DNA from 2 places in the Priestia sp. FSL W8-0524 genome. Region 2 is predicted to be linked to the other one. Evidence: predicted binding sites of a transcription regulator. Region 2 holds the regulator's gene; the other holds the start of a gene.
What was found. The regulator LexA, encoded in region 2, represses DNA repair genes until DNA is damaged. The targets are predictions, from matches to a motif close to CGAACATATGTTCG.
Positions count from the first base shown of each region.

Region 1: the regulator LexA is predicted to act here: its motif matches at 4,425-4,438, upstream of recA (recombinase RecA).

Region 1 covers NZ_JBBOUG010000001.1:1,466,714-1,476,074, forward strand. Annotated here, with positions in the region: gene NST66_RS07315 (DNA-3-methyladenine glycosylase family protein) at 1-323, shown strand, start outside; gene NST66_RS07320 (HesA/MoeB/ThiF family protein) at 656-1,762, shown strand; gene NST66_RS07325 (MFS transporter) at 1,783-3,018, shown strand; gene NST66_RS07330 (hypothetical protein) at 3,286-3,720, opposite strand; gene NST66_RS07335 (ASCH domain-containing protein) at 3,739-4,089, opposite strand; gene recA (recombinase RecA) at 4,602-5,639, shown strand; gene NST66_RS07345 (hypothetical protein) at 5,768-6,178, opposite strand; gene NST66_RS07350 (hypothetical protein) at 6,285-6,554, shown strand; gene NST66_RS07355 (DUF2711 family protein) at 7,120-7,782, shown strand; gene NST66_RS07360 (DUF6843 domain-containing protein) at 8,002-8,451, shown strand; gene NST66_RS29275 (VanZ family protein) at 8,602-8,811, opposite strand; gene NST66_RS07365 (hypothetical protein) at 9,128-9,277, shown strand.
Region 2 covers NZ_JBBOUG010000001.1:3,747,453-3,756,813, forward strand. Annotated here, with positions in the region: gene sirA (sporulation inhibitor of replication protein SirA) at 1-274, opposite strand, end outside; gene tkt (transketolase) at 424-2,430, opposite strand; gene NST66_RS19680 (DUF896 domain-containing protein) at 2,598-2,828, opposite strand; gene NST66_RS19685 (YneB family resolvase-like protein) at 2,898-3,566, opposite strand; gene yneA (cell division suppressor protein YneA) at 3,620-3,949, opposite strand; gene lexA (transcriptional repressor LexA) at 4,096-4,713, shown strand; gene NST66_RS19700 (hypothetical protein) at 4,922-6,367, shown strand; gene NST66_RS19705 (hypothetical protein) at 6,435-6,635, opposite strand; gene NST66_RS19710 (ArnT family glycosyltransferase) at 6,918-8,423, shown strand; gene NST66_RS19715 (GtrA family protein) at 8,444-8,836, shown strand; gene NST66_RS19720 (glycosyltransferase family 2 protein) at 8,833-9,361, shown strand, end outside.

The sequences.
Region 1 (9,361 bases), 2.3 Mb from region 2:
ATGAAATAACTAAAGCCATTATAGATGAGGAGCTAGACTTAAGTTGCTTATATTTATTAGATCGTGAAGGGGGTTGTAGCTATTTAATGAAACATAGGGGTATAGGAAAATGGACGGCAGAGTCAATACTAATGAGAGGTATAGGACGTCAAGACATTCTACCCGCAGGAGATTTAATTATACGTAAAGTAGTAGGAGAGATTTATGAGTATAACGAATTATTAGCAGAATCACAAGTTAGAAAAATATCTACTCAATGGAAAACTGCGGAAACCTGGATTACTCATCTATGCTGGTTTTACATGCAAGAAAAAATATTATAAATGGAATATTTGTCGGTTTAAAATAAACGAAAAAAAGTATAATTTACCTGTTTTTGTTTGAATATTATAAAAATTGGATTTAATTGTTGAAAATGCCTTTTTAATGCAATACTATAAATATATCTTTTAAGAAATGGAGGTGTTAGTTATGAAGGTAAAAGTTAAGAAAACAACTAATAAAGCTGCGGTATTAAACGGTATTCCAGGCTAAAACGTTATCATTATGTGAACTACTTACTTATTGTTTAAACTTCAAGTCTGTAAATATAGGGAACTATCATATGATAGTTCCCTATTTCAATAATTAAGAGAAATGGAGTGAAATGTAGAAAATGAAACCTAAGTTCAAAGAGACAATCCCTGTATTTTTTATAAATGATGAAATCCATATTGGTGAAGAAGATGGAGTAGCAGGAGTTATTGAAGATCCCAGTGGAAGTATTAAGTATTTAATTTCTCTTATTAACGGAAAAAATTCTATAGAAGAAATAATACATTTAGTCCAAGAAAAGTATCCAAACATAAAAGAAAATGAGGTATTGGAAGGGATAAAGGCATTAGATACAGAGAAATATTTAGAAGATAATTCTTTGAATCCTCAATCTATAGGAGATTATGAACTCGAAAGATACAAAGCAAACCTTAATTACTTTTCGCTTTTTACGTCTTTAGAGGACAATAAGTACAATGTGCAAGAAACTATCATAAATACAAAGGTTGCTTTGCTCGGAATCGGAGGTTTAGGTAGTCAAATACTATATCATCTATCTGCATTAGGTTTTCATAACATTAATGCATTGGATTTTGATACTTTGGAATTAAGCAATTTTAATAGACAGTTGTTATATTCTGAAAAAGATATTAATAAGTTAAAAACGGAATTAGCAAAGGAAAGAATATCGCGTTTTAATCCTAATGTTAATTTAAACGTTACTAATAAGCGTATAGAATGTGCTGAAGATGTAATGGCACATATTGAAGGTAGTGATTATGTAATTTGTGTAGCCGATAAACCAACCCTTCATATACAGGACTGGGTAAATGAAGCAGTAGTGAAGTTAGGAAAGCCGTTAGTTTCAGGTGGAGTCCTAAACACAAGAGGCAGATTTTATTCTATGTTACCAGGAAAAACTGGGTGTGTAGAGTGTCATAAACAAACCATAATTGAAAGTGATGTTATAGTTAATAAGCAACTTGACAGTATGCATCAGATAAATTTTCAACGAAATAATGCTGCGATTAGTCCTAATGTAGCTATGTTGTCTGGTGCTATTGTAAATGAATTTTTAGGGTTGGTAACAGGTATTCAAACTCCAACATCATTAGGGAAAATGATGGAATTAAATTTCCTTACATATCAAACTTACCCTATTTCAGAGTGGAATAAGAAAGAGGATTGTCCAGTTTGCCATTCCGCACCTGTAACAGCAGGTAAATAATTATGATGGGGGGGTAAATGTTGAAATCTTATGAAGTACTAAAGAACAGAGATTTTTTATGCTTATTTTTAAGTGCCACAACAAGTAAGTTGGGCACGTCTTTTTTTCAAATCGCACTGCCTTTATTAGTATATGATTTGACTAAATCACCAAGTTTAATGGCATTAACATTTGTTTTAGAAATTACGCCTCAAGTATTGTTTAGTTTGTTAGGCGGAGCCTTAGCTGATCGTATAAGTAAGAAATACATTTTATTAATAGGTGATATTTTATCAGCCATTTTAATTATTATCATACCTCTTGCAGCTTTAATAAACGTGTTAGATATATGGATTGTATATGTGGTAGCTTTTTTAATATCAGCTGTGAGTGCATTTTATCATCCAAGTTTTGAATCAGTCATACCAGAAATTTTAGAAGGTGAAAATTTAATACAGGGTAACTCTTTATTCAAGTTATCAGAGACAATTACAACCTTTGCAGGCCCTTCAATAGCAGGCATTTTAATTGCTTTGGTTGGAACTCATAACTTATTATATTTTAATTTTTTCACGTATTTTCTTTCTGGAATATTCATTGGCTTAATAACTAAGAAATATAAAAGCCAGAATCCAGTTAATAGTTCTATAATGAATTCAATAGCTGAAGGAGTTAAATACGTTATAAATACTAAAAAGATTTTGATAGGGACTATTCTCATATTCTTAATCAATGTGGGTTATGGTGCTATGGAAGCTTTATTTATGTTTCATCTAAAGGATAATTTACATTTATCGGCACAGTATATTGGTTTAATATTTTCCCTACAAACTTTAGGGTCATTTGTAGCAATTTATGCTGCAAATAAACTAAATAAATTACCACGGGGAAATATAATTATCTATTGTGGTGTAATAATAGGTTTAGGTCAAACTATCCTTACTTTTTCAAACACTGCAGTTATTTTGTTAATAGTCTGTAGAATTGTAATTGTCGGTTCGGTAACATTATTAGCAATTAATTGGTTTACCCTTAGGCAAGAGATTGTGCCATCAGCCTTATTGGGAAGAGTAATTAGCTCAACTCGTATGTTAGCTTTTTTGGCTTTACCGATTAGTGGAATGCTAGCAGGTGTTGCAGCTGAATATATTAGCGTCTCTTTAATTTTTATTTCAGCAGGCATCCTAACGATTGTGGCGTCTTTAATCGGCATTAAGACCTCTCTATTTGAGACCCAACAATCTATAGATCAACCTATTAATAGTAGCAACAAGTAGATAATTACTTGGGTTGACTTGAAACATATTGATATTTAGTGTATTCTTCTATAAGAACTTCATACTTGGAGTTTAAACAATAAGTAAGAACCCCTTTAACATACGGTTAATAGGGGTTTTTAATTTTTAATCCAAATGTGCATCTGATATACAAGCAAAAATCTTTTTTCATACCGAAAATACGAGTTATGTTAAGTAAAACGTAAAGTATTTGATGAAAATAATCAGTTTAACTACTTACTCTTAGTGATGACAAATGGATGGGTGTCACCAAAAAGTTGGCTTACCGACCATAAACCAAAGCATAGTCATTAATAGAATGATATAAATCCAAATAGATCGCTCTAGTTTAGTTGCCAGTTCTTTTTTATTTTGTCCTTCCTCCTTGTACTTTCGAAGTGTTGGTGAAAAAGCACGGGCCAGAAAGAACAAGGAGCAAAAAAGGAAAATCAGTGTCATTATAATCCACGGCGTAGTCCACGTCCATGGGCCACACATAACGAGGAGTATCCCTGTGATAACAAGAACATGGCCCGTATGTTTTGCGAGCCTAACAACAGATTGAAATGTGATCAAATAGGCATTCATTTCTTGTTCTCTTAAACTATGTAATTTTTTAACAATTGGCAAGAGAATAAAGAAAGGACCAATCGATAAAATGACACTAGAAACATGAATATATACTAATATACGGTACAACAAATCCATTTCTTTTACCTATCAATCGTTAACTAATCTGAACTCATGCACCCATACCCTCATTTGCGGAAGCCAAGGCATCCCAGGATGATAAGACAAGATAGATTGTTTATATTCCTCTACTGTAGCATAGCCTTCCTGGCGAGCATTTTCATTGGTTAATTCCCCTAGTGATTGAGAATAAACTCGTTCCACTACAAACTTTTGATCTTCTAAAATCATTATCTCTCCTACATCAGCATATCTTCCATTTCGGCGAGTTGCTGTTTTGCTGCCTTTGATTACTTTATTTACATCATCCGGCATTGTTACAAGTCGATCGATTGTACATGTTTTTGGTGGCAATTCATTTTGTGCTTCATGGTTACTCATTAAAAAAACTCCTTTCATTTCTTGTCTCTTATTTAATGTATCACATTTTTAATAACGAATTTCATTTGAATTTATTAGGTGGAAAATTTCTCTAATAAATCTATTATAATTTATCCCTTTTGTTAGTGGATAGTCTAAGCACATGACATAATGTATATAAGAGGATGAATTATTTTTTGAGCGTATAATAAGGGTTATTTTATAGATTGAAGTTTCAATAACTGTAAGTATTAAAGGTATAAACCTACTTTTTACAAAAAAGATATTTCTTTGGCTGGTTTGTACAAAACTTTCTCCTTTACAACTAGATGCGTTTATTGTATGATTACACAACAGGAACATTTGTTCGATATTAAGGGTTTAGAGATAAATAAAGGAACAACAGAATAAACCAAGACAGTTAAACACAAAATTTTCTCGCACGGAGCAAAAACATTTGAGCCAATCCTTATTATTTATCCATATACATTGTCGTTTACTGTAAACGTACTAACAATCGGAGGTTTTAAATTATGAATGATAAACAAGCAGCACTAGATATGGCTCTAAAACAAATTGAAAAACAATTCGGTACAGGATCAATTATTAAGATGGGGGAAGGCACACATACAAAAGTTGAGGCATCTAGCTCAGGTTCATTAGCTTTAGATATCGCTCTTGGGATTAATGGTTATCCAAAAGGAAGAATCATGGAAGTGTACGGACCCGAAAGCTCAGGTAAAACAACAGTTTCCTTACATGCGATTGCAGAAGTACAAAAAAATGGAGGTCGAGCTGCCTTTATTGATGCTGAACACGCACTTGATCCAGTTTACGCAAGAAAACTAGGTGTAGATATTGATGAGTTACTGTTATCTCAACCAGATACTGGTGAGCAGGCACTTGAAATTGCTGAAGCATTAGTTAGAAGTGGTGCTGTAGATATTATTGTTGTTGACTCAGTAGCAGCATTAGTTCCGCAAAAAGAAATTGAAGGGGAAATGGGAGATTCTCATGTAGGTCTACAAGCTCGCTTGATGTCTCAAGCCCTTCGTAAACTATCTGGAGCAATTAATAAGTCTAAAACCATTGCTATCTTCATCAATCAAATCAGGGAGAAAGTAGGCGTTATGTTTGGAAATCCGGAAACAACGCCAGGTGGAAGAGCACTAAAATTCTATTCTTCCGTTCGTCTTGAGGTTCGCCGCGCTGAACAACTTAAACTGGGAAATGACATAGTTGGTAACAAAACAAGAATTAAAGTAGTCAAAAATAAGATGGCACCTCCTTTCCGCATTGCTGAAGTAGATATTATGTATGGAGAGGGTATCTCAAGAGAAGGAGAAATCTTAGATATTGGTTCTGAAGTAGATATTGTTCAAAAGTCTGGATCTTGGTTTTCTTATAATGGGGAACGTTTAGGGCAGGGACGAGAAAACGCTAAGGTTTTCTTAAAAGAAAACCCTGAAATCAGAGAAGAAATTAGAAAAAACATTATTGATTTTAAATATGGTAATACTGACAACGATAATGATATTGATAACGATAACGATAGTGAAAACGAAAGCTAATAAAAGCTTAAAATGCCTTTCCCGGCAGCTTCAAGTCCATTCACTTCATTGGAAGCATAAAAAGTTAACGCTAATAAAAACAAATGGATAAATACAGCGCGTATAAAAGCCCTTTAGAAGGGCTTTTTTTATCGCTTTAAAATGTAACGTGGTGGAGGACCATAAACTTGTTCAGCTTCAAAATAGGCAAGTTTGTTTGGAATACATACAATAAGAGAAGGAAAGCCATAGCCTACTGCATGCTCTAAAGCAGTAAGTAAAGGTAGTTCTTTTCCATCGATATCTTCATTAAAAGAAAGGGCATAGCACTGCTTCCCTGCACCATGTTTTTTAAGTAGATTAGCTAATTCACTAGCACATGAATTAGGCGTCGGAATTTCAATCATATATTGTTCACATAGATTTCTTTTATAATCGTGGTTAAGGCGATGCAGTGCTTTATCCCGTTTTTTAGGAGAAAAAAGCTCAAACAAGACTCTTTCTTGAATTCTCTTCGCAAAAAAGGATTTCACAACAATTTCTTCTATATCTTTATTCATTTAATTCCCTCCTTCATACATCCTTATTATACAAATTTTTCATTCGTGACTGAAATCATGCCAACCTTTTGATAAAATGTAACAATAAGGAAGGAGAAAGAATTAAATGGACACTAATCAACTACCGACAAGAAGTGAAAGACATAAAACGGAAGAGAACTCATCTCAGCTTAGTGCTGCATTTGTATTAGGGACGTGCTGGATACTCTTTACACTGACTCCTGAATTATGGAGGTCTCCAGGAACTTACATTGTTATCGGCATAATTGCTATTTATCTATCAAGTAAATTAGATAAATTTAAATGCTCCCGAACAGTAAAATGGACGATTGCTCTTTTAGTTTATGTTATTGGATTCATTTTGTATGTTCTATAAAGGAAACAAGTACTATATATATAGCGTTTCTTTATTTTCACGAAGCTTGTTTAGAGTAAAAGCATTTCTTCGTAAATAGACGATAAGTTTAAAAGCTGGAAGAGGGGAGAAATTGAGACAAAATACCGTAACATCTATCATATGTACACTATGTGTACTAAGTACAATTATTATATCTTTTATTGTTTATATGGATATTGATAATTCATTTTCGTTTGGATTTATATTAAGTTATGTATTCTTCATTATTCTAGCATCTTTATATTTGATCATTACGTTTATCATTAACATCAAAAGCATAAAATGGTGTGAACTAAGAAAGAAACTATTTAAATTTATTGGATTGTTCATTTGCTTTAGCGCTGCTATATATTTTTTCAACTATATTTTTCGGCCATCTGAAATAGATAGTTATGATTTTAGCACGCCTTTAGCGATGGCTATTAGTTTAACTTTTTTTGATCTAATGTTCTTTAAAGATAAAGAACGCTAAGGAAATAGAAGTGAGTATTCTACACATATAAAATATACGTAACTACCTACATTGAAGGGAGATGTTCATGTATTGTTGGATTATATAAGGTTAGACCGGGATTTACCTATTTTACCTCAATTACCTGACGGCTTTAAATCTGCTGCTATCCTATTTCATCCTTTCGTTCAGATGCCATTTGGTTGGGAAAAATCAAAGAGAGAAAACCCTTATCAGCATATATATCCTAGTGATGAGGAAATAATTAACCTTGGCGAACCGATATCATGGAAAGAAGTAATGTCCAAGAGTAATCTAGGATCCTACAAAGAATTATCCATAGCATTGCAAACCCTTACTGATACTAGCGATGAATATAAAAAGTTAGCTTCCTATGCTAAGTTTAATTCTAATTTCTATTACCCTGAAGAAGATCGTACATCATTATTTATACTAAATAGTTTATTAAGAATCCTCTGTTCAAAAGGGGCAAATACTTTATATTTTTCTGAACCTATTCATGACACAAATGGTTCATTTAAAGTCAATGATATGTCATTTTTAGAAATAGCTAACTTATCTCCTAATGAGTCAATTATTACAGATGAAAATATGGATTTTGCATTTATGGGAATCTATGATTCTTTTATAACATTGCTTGTAGCTAAAGATAAAAATATCGAGGATATAATTAAACCCCTTAATCTTGAAGCTTTAATATGTGACAAAGAAATATCTCTTAATTGGTTCTTTTAGTAAGTGCTTAAAATCATGATTATATTAACTAATAATGAACGGAGTATACAATTAAATGTAATTTATGTCGGGTTATAACTAAGTCATCAATTATATAAAAGTGAGGACTTATAATGATAAATGAACCTTTTTTATTAGCGATAACGTTTGTCATATGAACGAACGTTGTATTTTTCATAAATTTATCAAATATTTGTACTGAAGTTGAAGGATTAAAGAATGAAAAAAATAGGATACATATTTGTGGGACTATTGTTGTTGGTTGGTACAATCTATTTTTTGTTTTTTCACGAACGAAGAGGAATAGATACCGTATATTTAATACCAAATGGCTATAAAGGCTGTGTTGGTGTCTTTTATAACGTAAAAGGAAAGCCCCCTTTAAAAGTCCAAAATGATAAAGTTATTCATAAAATTTCTAAGGATGGAAAGTTAGAAACATCTTCGCCAGAATCTTTTGGTTGGTATTCTACGGAAGATTCAGGTTGGCACAACTCAGAATATTATTATGTAAATGATCAGGGAAAAAAAGTGAAGGAATTGAATTGGGAGAGGGACATTAATTGGGAAATGACGGCTAAAGATGACTACAACGGAAACTATTTTACCTTTTTTGTAGGTGGGAAAGACGATGCTAGCACACCTCAACCCGAATGTTTTAGTCAGTGAGTATATTTTTAAAAACAGAGTCATCACAATGTTTATTTTTAAAGTTATATGTATATGAATCTACAAATCTGGCCAGACTACTAACGTATTCCCAACAGAACAACCTACTGTACAGGAGCAGTAGGTTGTTCTGTTTTATAAATTATATACCTAGTTACCATCAACTAGATTATTGGAACAAAAAGGGCATCTATCTATATAGTCGCCCTTTTTTATTTTACCGGCTTGCTTATTTATTAAAAGAACCACATAACTTATAACTGTTCCAAACATATTAAGTAGAACATCGTCTATATCTAAGCTACGTCCCATGAAATATTGAATAAATTCAATTAAACATGTAACAGATAAATCTAAGATTGTTACTTTTTTTACTTAACGAAACTTTCTTGATAGGGGTTTATTTTTATAGAATCCTTCAAAAAGGTTGCTATAGACCCACTTGAACTTGCTTTGTTAGGATAAAAGAGAGGAAACATTATGGAGTCCTGTAGTAGATATCTCCATTCTCGCAAATTCCATCTTGGGAGTAGACGCTGCTCATAATATAACAGCTAAAGTAGAGAATACATTAGCATAAGAACACAGTATAGAGGGTGCTAACTTACATGTGGAAACAAGCCAAATAGTAAACATGCCAATTAAAACGAATACATAAAGGGAAGGAATTAATCATATGGAATTAGGATATAAGAAGAACATACAGCTTAAAGATAGAGATTTAAAGTATAAAATAAAAGATAGTGAGGAAACAATTGAATTGATTGTTTTTATTGCACTTTTAAGTGTGATTTTTATTATTAATACTTTCTTTAAATTCTTATAGTCTTTTTTACATGTGATTGTATGAAAAGATATAGTATGTATGTCTGGACGTGCATATTATAGTAAAAAGCCACCTTTACTTCAA
Region 2 (9,361 bases):
TAGATGCTCGACTTTTTTTATGAGGATATTCTAGCACAAACGTCTCTTGATGAGTAAAAAAATGAGGATAATGAGAAAACGCCTGAAGTAATTCTCGTTGAATAAATGAATTGGGCAGTTGGCGAGTAATGTAATGAACTTGTTTTTGTAAATGCGTTTCCTGCAAGTGACGTTTCATTTTATATTCAATCAGCAGCTGATAAATGAGCTTTTCTCTTCGAAAATAGGATGATGCAACTTCTTCCTCCATTAAATATACTTCATACGTTCTCACGATTCATCCTCCCTTTCGGCTCGTTCTTTTTTGTACCATTATACCGAATGGTGTACGCAATGCTTGTCTATCGATGAAAAAATTTCTTTGTTTTTTTGTCGAAAAAAAAGAGCAGACCATAGGAGTCTGCTCTTTCTTGTGAAAAAGAATTATGCATTAAGCAAGCTTTTCACTTTTGCTACTACATTTTCAACTGTAAAACCAAATTCTTTCATGATTGTTTCACCAGGAGCAGATGCACCGAAGTGATTAATACCAAGAACTTGTCCCTCGTCTCCAACATAGCGTTCCCAGCCAAGTGTAGAAGCCATTTCAATACCTAAACGTTTTTTCACTGATTTAGGGATAACACTTTCTTTGTACTCAGCAGATTGCTCTTCGAAACGATCCCATGCAGGCATACTTACTACAGATACATCAATGCCTTCTGCAGCTAATGCTTTTTGTGCTTCTACTGCTAGGCTTACTTCAGAGCCTGTTGCAAGTATTAATGCATCCGCTTGGTCTTTACCAGCTTTAGATACAACGTACGCGCCTTTAGACACGCCTTCGTATGCATTTTCTTTTGTACCTTCAAGCGTTGGCAAGTTTTGACGAGTCAATACAAGCGCCGTTGGGCGGTCAGTTGATTCTAATGCTAAGCGCCATGCAGCAGCTGTTTCATTTGCATCTGCAGGACGAACCACTGAAAGACCTGGCATTGCACGAAGTGATGGCAATTGTTCAATTGGCTCATGTGTTGGGCCGTCTTCTCCAACTGCGATACTGTCATGTGTGAATACATATGTTACAGGAAGCTTCATTAAAGCTGCTAAGCGAATTGCTGGGCGAAGATAATCAGAGAATACAAAGAATGTTCCTCCGAATACTTTTACACCGCCGTGTAGAGCCATACCGTTTAATGCAGCTCCCATTGCAAATTCACGTACACCGAACCAAATATTACGTCCGCTGTAATCAGCTGCAGTGAAGTCTTCTGAACCTTTAATCATTGTTTTATTTGACCCAGCTAAGTCAGCTGAACCGCCGAAGAATTGAGGTACAGCTTGTGCTACTGCGTTTAATACTTCTCCAGAAGAAGCACGGCTAGCTAAGCTTGAACCCGTTTCGTATGCTGGAAGCGTTTCTTCCCAGCCTTCCGGTAACTTTCCTTCTACTGCTAGTTCAAATTGACGACCTAGTTCAGGATATTTTTCTTTATACTGTGCAAATACATCGTTCCATTCGTTTTCTTTCTTTTGGCCATCTTCAGCAATTGTAGCTTTGAAGTGAGCATACACTTCTTCTGGCACATAGAAATCTTCTTCAAATGTCCATGCATAAGCTTCTTTTGTTAATTTTGTTTCATCGGAACCTAATGGAGAACCGTGCACGCCAGAAGTACCCGCGTGGTTTGGAGAACCAAATCCGATTGTTGTTTTTACTTCAATTAGCGTTGGGCGTGTTAAATCGCTTTTTGCTTCTTCAATTGCGTTTGCAATCGCTGTCAAGTCATTGCCGTCTTCAACGCGAATTACTTGCCATCCGTAAGCCTTGAAACGATCTTCTACGTTCTCAGAGAACGAGCGATCTAAATCTCCGTCTAAAGAAATATCATTTGAATCGTATAAAACAACTAAGCGTCCTAATTTTAAGTGTGCCGCTAATGAAGCTGCTTCAGCAGATACACCTTCCATTAAGTCTCCGTCACCACAAATACCATACGTAAAGTGGTCTACAATTTCTAAACCTTCTTTGTTGTATGTTTCAGCTAAATGACGTTCTGCCATTGCTTTACCAACAGCCATTGCAATACCTTGTCCTAGTGGACCAGTTGTTGCATCAACACCTGCTGTATGACCGAACTCTGGATGACCTGGTGTTTTGCTTCCCCATTGACGGAAGTTTTTAAGGTCTTCAATTGATAAGTCATATCCAGCTAAATGAAGCAAGCTGTATAATAGTGCCGATCCGTGTCCTGCTGATAATACAAAGCGGTCACGGTTGAACCAGTTTGGATTCTTTGGATTGATGTTCATAAATTTTGTCCACAATGTATATGCCATTGGAGCAGCTCCCATTGGCATACCTGGGTGACCTGAATTTGCTTTCTCAATCGCATCGATTGATAAAGTACGAATTGTTGCAATCGAAAGATCTTCAATACGTTGTGTCATACTCTTCATTCCTTTCAAAACTATGTACATATGTTATCATACTAATGATTTGCTTATTTGTACAATACTTGAACCAAAAAAATTTCCACTTTTACAGTTTTTGTGTGCCTTATTAAAAATATACAAAAAACTAGAGGGAACTCTCCCTCTAGTTTTACTAGAACGTCTTAGTGAAGACGCTTCTTTTTGCTCTCTTTTAACTTCTTAGGCGTAACATCTTTACCTTCCTCGTCCACAACTTTAATCGTATGAAGGTGGTTTGTCATAGATTGTCGGAAAACTTTTAAATATTCCTGACGTAGCTCTTGCTGTTCTTTCGCTTCAGATTCTGTCAGACCTTCAGCCTTTGCCTTTTTTGAAAGAGCATTAATACGAGCAAGTTTATCTTTTGATAGCATATAAAACCTATCTCCTTATAATCAATAATTAAAATTACCGAACCGTTCCGGCAACATGTAGTCATCTTACTAAATCTCTTTCGTTTTATCAAGAGATTGAGCACTCTCTTGATACTCTTGATAGCGACGATGTACCGTTGCTTTTGAAATATTATAACCAAAACCTTTTAGCGTAACTGAAATTTCAGCAAAGGTTAAGCCGTTATGACGAAGGCGGACAATTTCTTCAATCGGCGCTTCTTTTTTTTCTCTTCCTGAGTTAACTCCTTGATTTTTTAAATTTTGCTGCGGACGATAACCGTTTTCTACGGCTCTTTTCATTCCTCTTTTAATTTTAGCATTATGTAATTTCCGCTGATGCTCTTCCACTAAGCTAATAATATCTAACACCATCGAATCAGATTCTGAAAGCTGAAGCTGACCTTGATGACTAATCGTATAAATCGTAGCATTTTCTTTATGAAAAGCATGAAGAAGCGCAATTCGGGCATTTCCTCTGCCTAATCGCGTTTCGTCTTGAATGAGCAGCACAGATATTTTTTCTTCTTTCATTGTATGAAGAACATCCAATATACCCTCTCTGTCTACGTCATATCCGCTTGCTTTTTCCATTACGACTTTTTTTACGTTTAGATGGTGAAGATCAGCAAGCTTTTTTAATTCTTCTTGCTGGCGCTGTAAAGATGTTTCTTGGGTTTTTTTATCCGTACTTACACGGCAATAAATAATGGCGTCCACTTTTATCACGACCTTTTCGGCTTCTAACAATATTCAGGAACGGCCGTTACACACTACTGTTCAATTGCCACTTGATTATGTAACTCTTTTTTTAAAACAGGAATATATAATTTATCTCCAGGAGATAAAGACTGGGCAGTGTCTGAGTTTAGATCATTGACGTCTTCAACCCATTTGACAAATTCATTGGTGGTCAAATGATGGTGATTATGATACTTGTTGGACAAGTCCCAAAGCGTATCTCCTTTTGTAATAGTAACCGTTGAATATTTGTCTAAATCTACTTTATCCGCTCCTAAAACCAGCGTCAATACATATGTAAGTGCAGCGATAACTGCAAAAAAAATAGCGTAATGTTTCATAGAATGTAAGAATTGGTGCATATTATGATCCCCCTATCAGAATATATGTTCTTATTTTATTGAGAACATTTGTTTCTGTCAATGGAATTCTTCGAACTTATGTTTGTATATTGACACATCACGTGGTATAATTCACCTAAAGAATAGCTAAAATCGAGGTGAAAAATATGAAGCTATCAAAACGTCAACAAGACATACTAGATTTTATTAAGCACGAAGTAAAATTAAAAGGTTATCCGCCTTCTGTTCGTGAGATTGGGGAAGCGGTGGGATTAGCCTCTAGCTCCACTGTACACGGGCATTTAGCTCGTTTAGAAAGTAAAGGGTTAATTCGCAGAGATCCAACAAAACCAAGAGCAATCGAAGTTCTTCAACTAGACGAAGTAAACATCCCTAAAAGCAATGTCATTAATGTTCCTGTTATCGGTAAAGTAACAGCGGGTCTTCCTATAACAGCCGTTGAAAATGTGGAAGAATATTTCCCTCTTCCAGATAAATTCGTTTCTCCAGATGATCATGTATTTATGCTTGAAATTATGGGAGAAAGTATGATTGAAGCAGGTATTCTAGATGGCGATATGGTAATCGTACGTCAGCAGCAAACTGCTAATAACGGAGATATTGTGGTCGCTATGACCGAGGACAACGAAGCAACGGTAAAACGTTTCTTTAAAGAAGAAAATTTCGTTCGTTTACAGCCTGAAAATTCAACGATGGCGCCTATTATTCTTCGCCACGTAACGATTTTAGGAAAAGTCACTGGTGTATATCGCACGATTCACTAATCACACTGTATGTAAAACCAACTAATCATGATGTTAGTTGGTTTTTTTACGTTTGTTTTCTAAAAAAATTGGCATATTATAAATGATACGTCGAATCATTACAGGCAGGTAGAGCGGTTTTTATAAAGGCTGTTTTACCTTTTACTTTCTGTCTGCATTTTTTCGACTCTCAAAAAAAATACAACCGACTATAAGAAGGATGTAGTTTATGACCAATACACCAAGGAAAACAGAACCATTTCAAACTATTATGCCTACCAAAGCAATGAACATGTTTCTTTTTCCTTTTTCCTTTGATCGAAAAAATAAAGAGCAGCTTGTTCATGCACTAGAAGCAAATATGTTTGAGTTTTTTTCCATTCAAAACAAACATGTAGAAAAAGAATACTACGGAGAACAGTATTACGTATCTCATGATAGCTTGGATCAATATTTCCTTCCTTACATTGAATGTATTCTATTTCCTGATTCGTGCGAAAAAGAAGGCTTGCTTCGATTTTCAAAAAAAATAGACCATACCGTTACGCTACAAACTTCCTCCACCACCGTGTCTAGCAACGTGCTGTCTGTGGATGTTTTTTTATGTCCTTTTGAAATTGGCGTCATGACCATTCGCACTGAGATGAGTCATAATCATTACACCTATGATGACATTTTAGAATTCATGAATCATTTTCGTGTATTAGAACCGAAGCTTGCTGAAGAGCATGGATCCACCATTACCTATGAACACCATCGCTATAGCAAAGTACAGGATTATATTTTTTCACAGCTCGCGCCATTTTTGAACGAACACATCAAAAAAGAAGCGACGCGTGAACAGCACGTCGGGAGTCTTCCTTATTTTATCGATGAACGGATGTTTGTATTAAGTTATGTAACGGTAAATCAAGAGCAAGAGATTAACTCCACAACTTTATTTCGTACTGGGCAGCTAAATAGCTATACGCCTGACGGGAAACCGTTTATCTCTGCACACAACCATGAGTATATTAAAACGTATAATACCAAACACGTGTATTCCAGATGGGCTCCTGAAACTTATTACGTTATAACAGACCATGTGTTTTCGTGTATTTCTAAATCGACAGACTCTAAAACGGATCAGCTTTTGATGAATCATCTATTTGGCCAACATTACTATAATTTATTTTTGCATTTTTTCTATAAAATCGTGTTGCTAAAACTATCCTATGAGTATTCTCAGCTCACGTTTCATAAAAATTCAGAGGGCATCGAGCGACTAATTCGCTCTATTACTGTATTTTCAGGTAAATATTTATTTTTAGAAATTAGCTCTCGCACGGAAGGTCAAGAGTTTTCTGAGCTCTTTAAAAAAATCTTCCACATCAATTCTCTTTATCAAGAAGTCAAAGAAACCCTTGGTACTTTGTATCAAAATCAAGAGAAAATCGCGGCCAAGCGTCACAATTACTTATTATTAATTTTAACGATTTATACCGTTCTTTCCGGTATTTACGGAATGAATTTAGTTATTAGCAAGCTAAAGGGAAACATCAATTGGGATAGTATGAAGCAGTTTTCTATCTTTGAATATATCGCTTTAATAGTAGCTTTATCAGGAATTCTGATCAGCATTAGTCTCGGAGTGAGTTCCCTATGGAATTTATTAAAAGATCGATTTAAAACATAAAAGCTGTTCGCATCAGAAAATACATTTTAAAAAAGAAGAGATTGAGACATAACTAAACCAAGCAAGTCTAAAGGGAAACAAATGAAATAAATAAGCTAGCAGGGATTGCTTGTGACATCGCAGTTGATTTCCGTGCAAGACTTCGCTTTCCGCGGGCGGCCGGTGAGCCTCCTCGTCGCTTGCGCTCCTGCGGGGTCTCACCCCTTCCGCTTTTCCCGCAGGAGTCTTCGTCTTGCCCTCCAATCAACTGCTGGAAAGAACTAAACAAATGAAACCTACGTGCACCATAAAAAACGAACCACTAATCAAACATGATGATTAATGGTTCGTTTTTCGCTTCGACTAAAATCCTTTTTTCCCAACCTCTTTTATCTATTACTAAATCACTGCCTACTCCACTGAACCTTTTATTACACGTTGTGCCGCTGTTGTAATTTCAGAACAATCTAACATTATACTCTATAAGAAAAATATATACAAAATAATAAAATATGGTATCATAGGGTAGGAATTTTGTACCTTATCTTTGAAATAATTTGCAGGAGGTAATATGCTTAACTCATTTTTATCCAAAAGCCTGATTCTTTTATGTGTCATGATTCTTACATGGTCTCTATGGGGCAGTTATAGCGCGATGACAAATTCATTGGACTTAAAAGGCTTGGCTTTAAGTAATTCATTTATTATTGAAGGAATATGTATCACTTTCCTTGTCATTTTTCTAATAGCTATTGCAAGTAGATACATGAACAAAACTGTTTTTTTTATTTCACTGATTGTTTTGACCTTAGGTGTTCGATTAGCATGGATGCTTTCTGTTCAAACACCTGTAAAATCTGACTTTCTTGTCATGTTAGATGCCGCACGTAATATCGCAAAAGGAAATTATGAATTTAACCAAAGCGTTTATTTCACTACATGGGTATATCAGCTAGGCTTTTCATTCTATGAATCTATTGTTATTCGCTGTTTTGGAGATAGCATTTTTACATTAAAATTGTTAAATATTTTTTATTCTACTGGAACCGTTATTTTTATTTATCTAATTGGCGCTAAAGTATTTAACGAACTTGCTGGGAGAATGGCAGCTTTCCTATATGCGTTCTACATTCCGAACATTCTCTACAGCTCAGTGTTAACCAATCAGCATTTAGCTACTTTTTTATTTTATGCAGCTTTTTACCTTATTATAAAAAGATTTGCTCATAACAAGTTTAGCTGGCTTTATATTGGTCTTCTATTGTCGTTAGGAAATTTAATGCGCCCTCTGGGACCCATTATTATCGTTGCTGTTTTCATTTATTTCATCTTGCAAATTCTTCAACCTTACATTAAAGCGAAGGATGCTGCTGAGTTAAAAACTCGTCGAAAGAAAATAGGAAAAAACCTCGTAGGCGTACTGGCTACTTTTTTTATTGCAAATGCGCTAATCAACTACTCTTTTGTAGCGAGCGGTATTTCTAAATATCCTTTAAGTAACAGAGATCCTTTATGGAAATTCGTTATTGGCTTTAATTATGAAACAAGCGGTTCTTATTCTTCAGAGGATGCTAGTCGTTTTATGGGTATGCCAATTGGAGAAAAACGAGCTGAAGCAGAAAAAGAAGTAATTAAAGAGCGAGTAGCAGATAAAGAGCAACTTTTAGATCTCTTTCACATTAAATTCCTGAATATGTGGGGAGGAACGGATGCATCTACATTTTGGAGTATTTCATTAACTCCTCAAGAAGATGTACCTTTTAATAAAGAGAAATTAATTAGTGCTGCTCAAAGTTATGAAAGAATCATTTACGTTTCAACTACTATTCTTTCCATTATTGGACTTATATGTTTATTCCTGAAGAAGCAGGATAAATATCCGTATACACTGTTTTTATTACTAATCATAGGATACGTTCTTATTCACTTGCTTATTGAAATTCAAACTCGCTATCGATTCTTTATTTTCCCAAGCTTTATGCTGCTCGAAGGGTTTGGTATTTCAGTGATTCTATCTTATTTACTAGTACGGTTTACTAAAAATAAGACCCAGGCAAAATGTGAAGAGATAAATTAAATGGAAGGGATTATGCAACCGTGATAAAATTCCTGAAATTCGGATTTGTAGGTATAATGAATACCCTGCTCACTATTATCAGTTACTTAGCACTGATTCATTTTGATATGAATTATATATTGGCTAACGTACTATCCTATTTCATTGGCGTCATAAACAGCTACTATTGGAACAAATCGTGGGTGTTTCAAGCAACTGTGCATAAATGGATGTTAGCTCAATTTTTCATCGTAAACCTTATTACTTTAGCAATTAATACATCTTGCTTATTCCTTCTTGTACACTATACACCTGCTAATCCGATAATTGGACAACTGTTGTCTACTTGTATAGGAATGTTTTTTAATTTTTTTCTTAATAAAATATGGACGTTTAAGCACACAAACAATCACTCGATAGGAGGTAAAGCATGAAAGAACTAATTTCAATCGTGGTACCTATGTATTTTGAAGAAGAAGTAGCTAATGAATGCTATAATCGCTTGCTTTCCGTCATGCATGAAAATCACATTAACTATGAATTCATTTTCGTCAATGACGGCAGTACAGACCGAACAATTGAAATCTTAAAGGACGTAGCAGCTATGGATTCTAACGTAAAAATTATTGATTTTGCCCGTAATTTCGGGCACCAAACTGCCGTCACAGCAGGTATTGACTATGCTCAAGGTGATGCTATCGTAATTATTGATGCTGACTTACAGGATCCGCCTGAAATGATTCCTGAATTAATTGCTAAATGGCAGCAAGGCTATGAAATTGTATACGCAAAGCGCAAGAAGCGAAGCGGAGAGACCTTTTTTAAATTGACAACGGCTAAGTATTTTTATCGCTTTTTAAATTATATGTCCGATATTGAAATCCCAAAAGACACGGGAGATTTTCGTATTATCGACCGAAAAGTTGCGGACGTATTCAAAAAAATGACTGAACGCAATC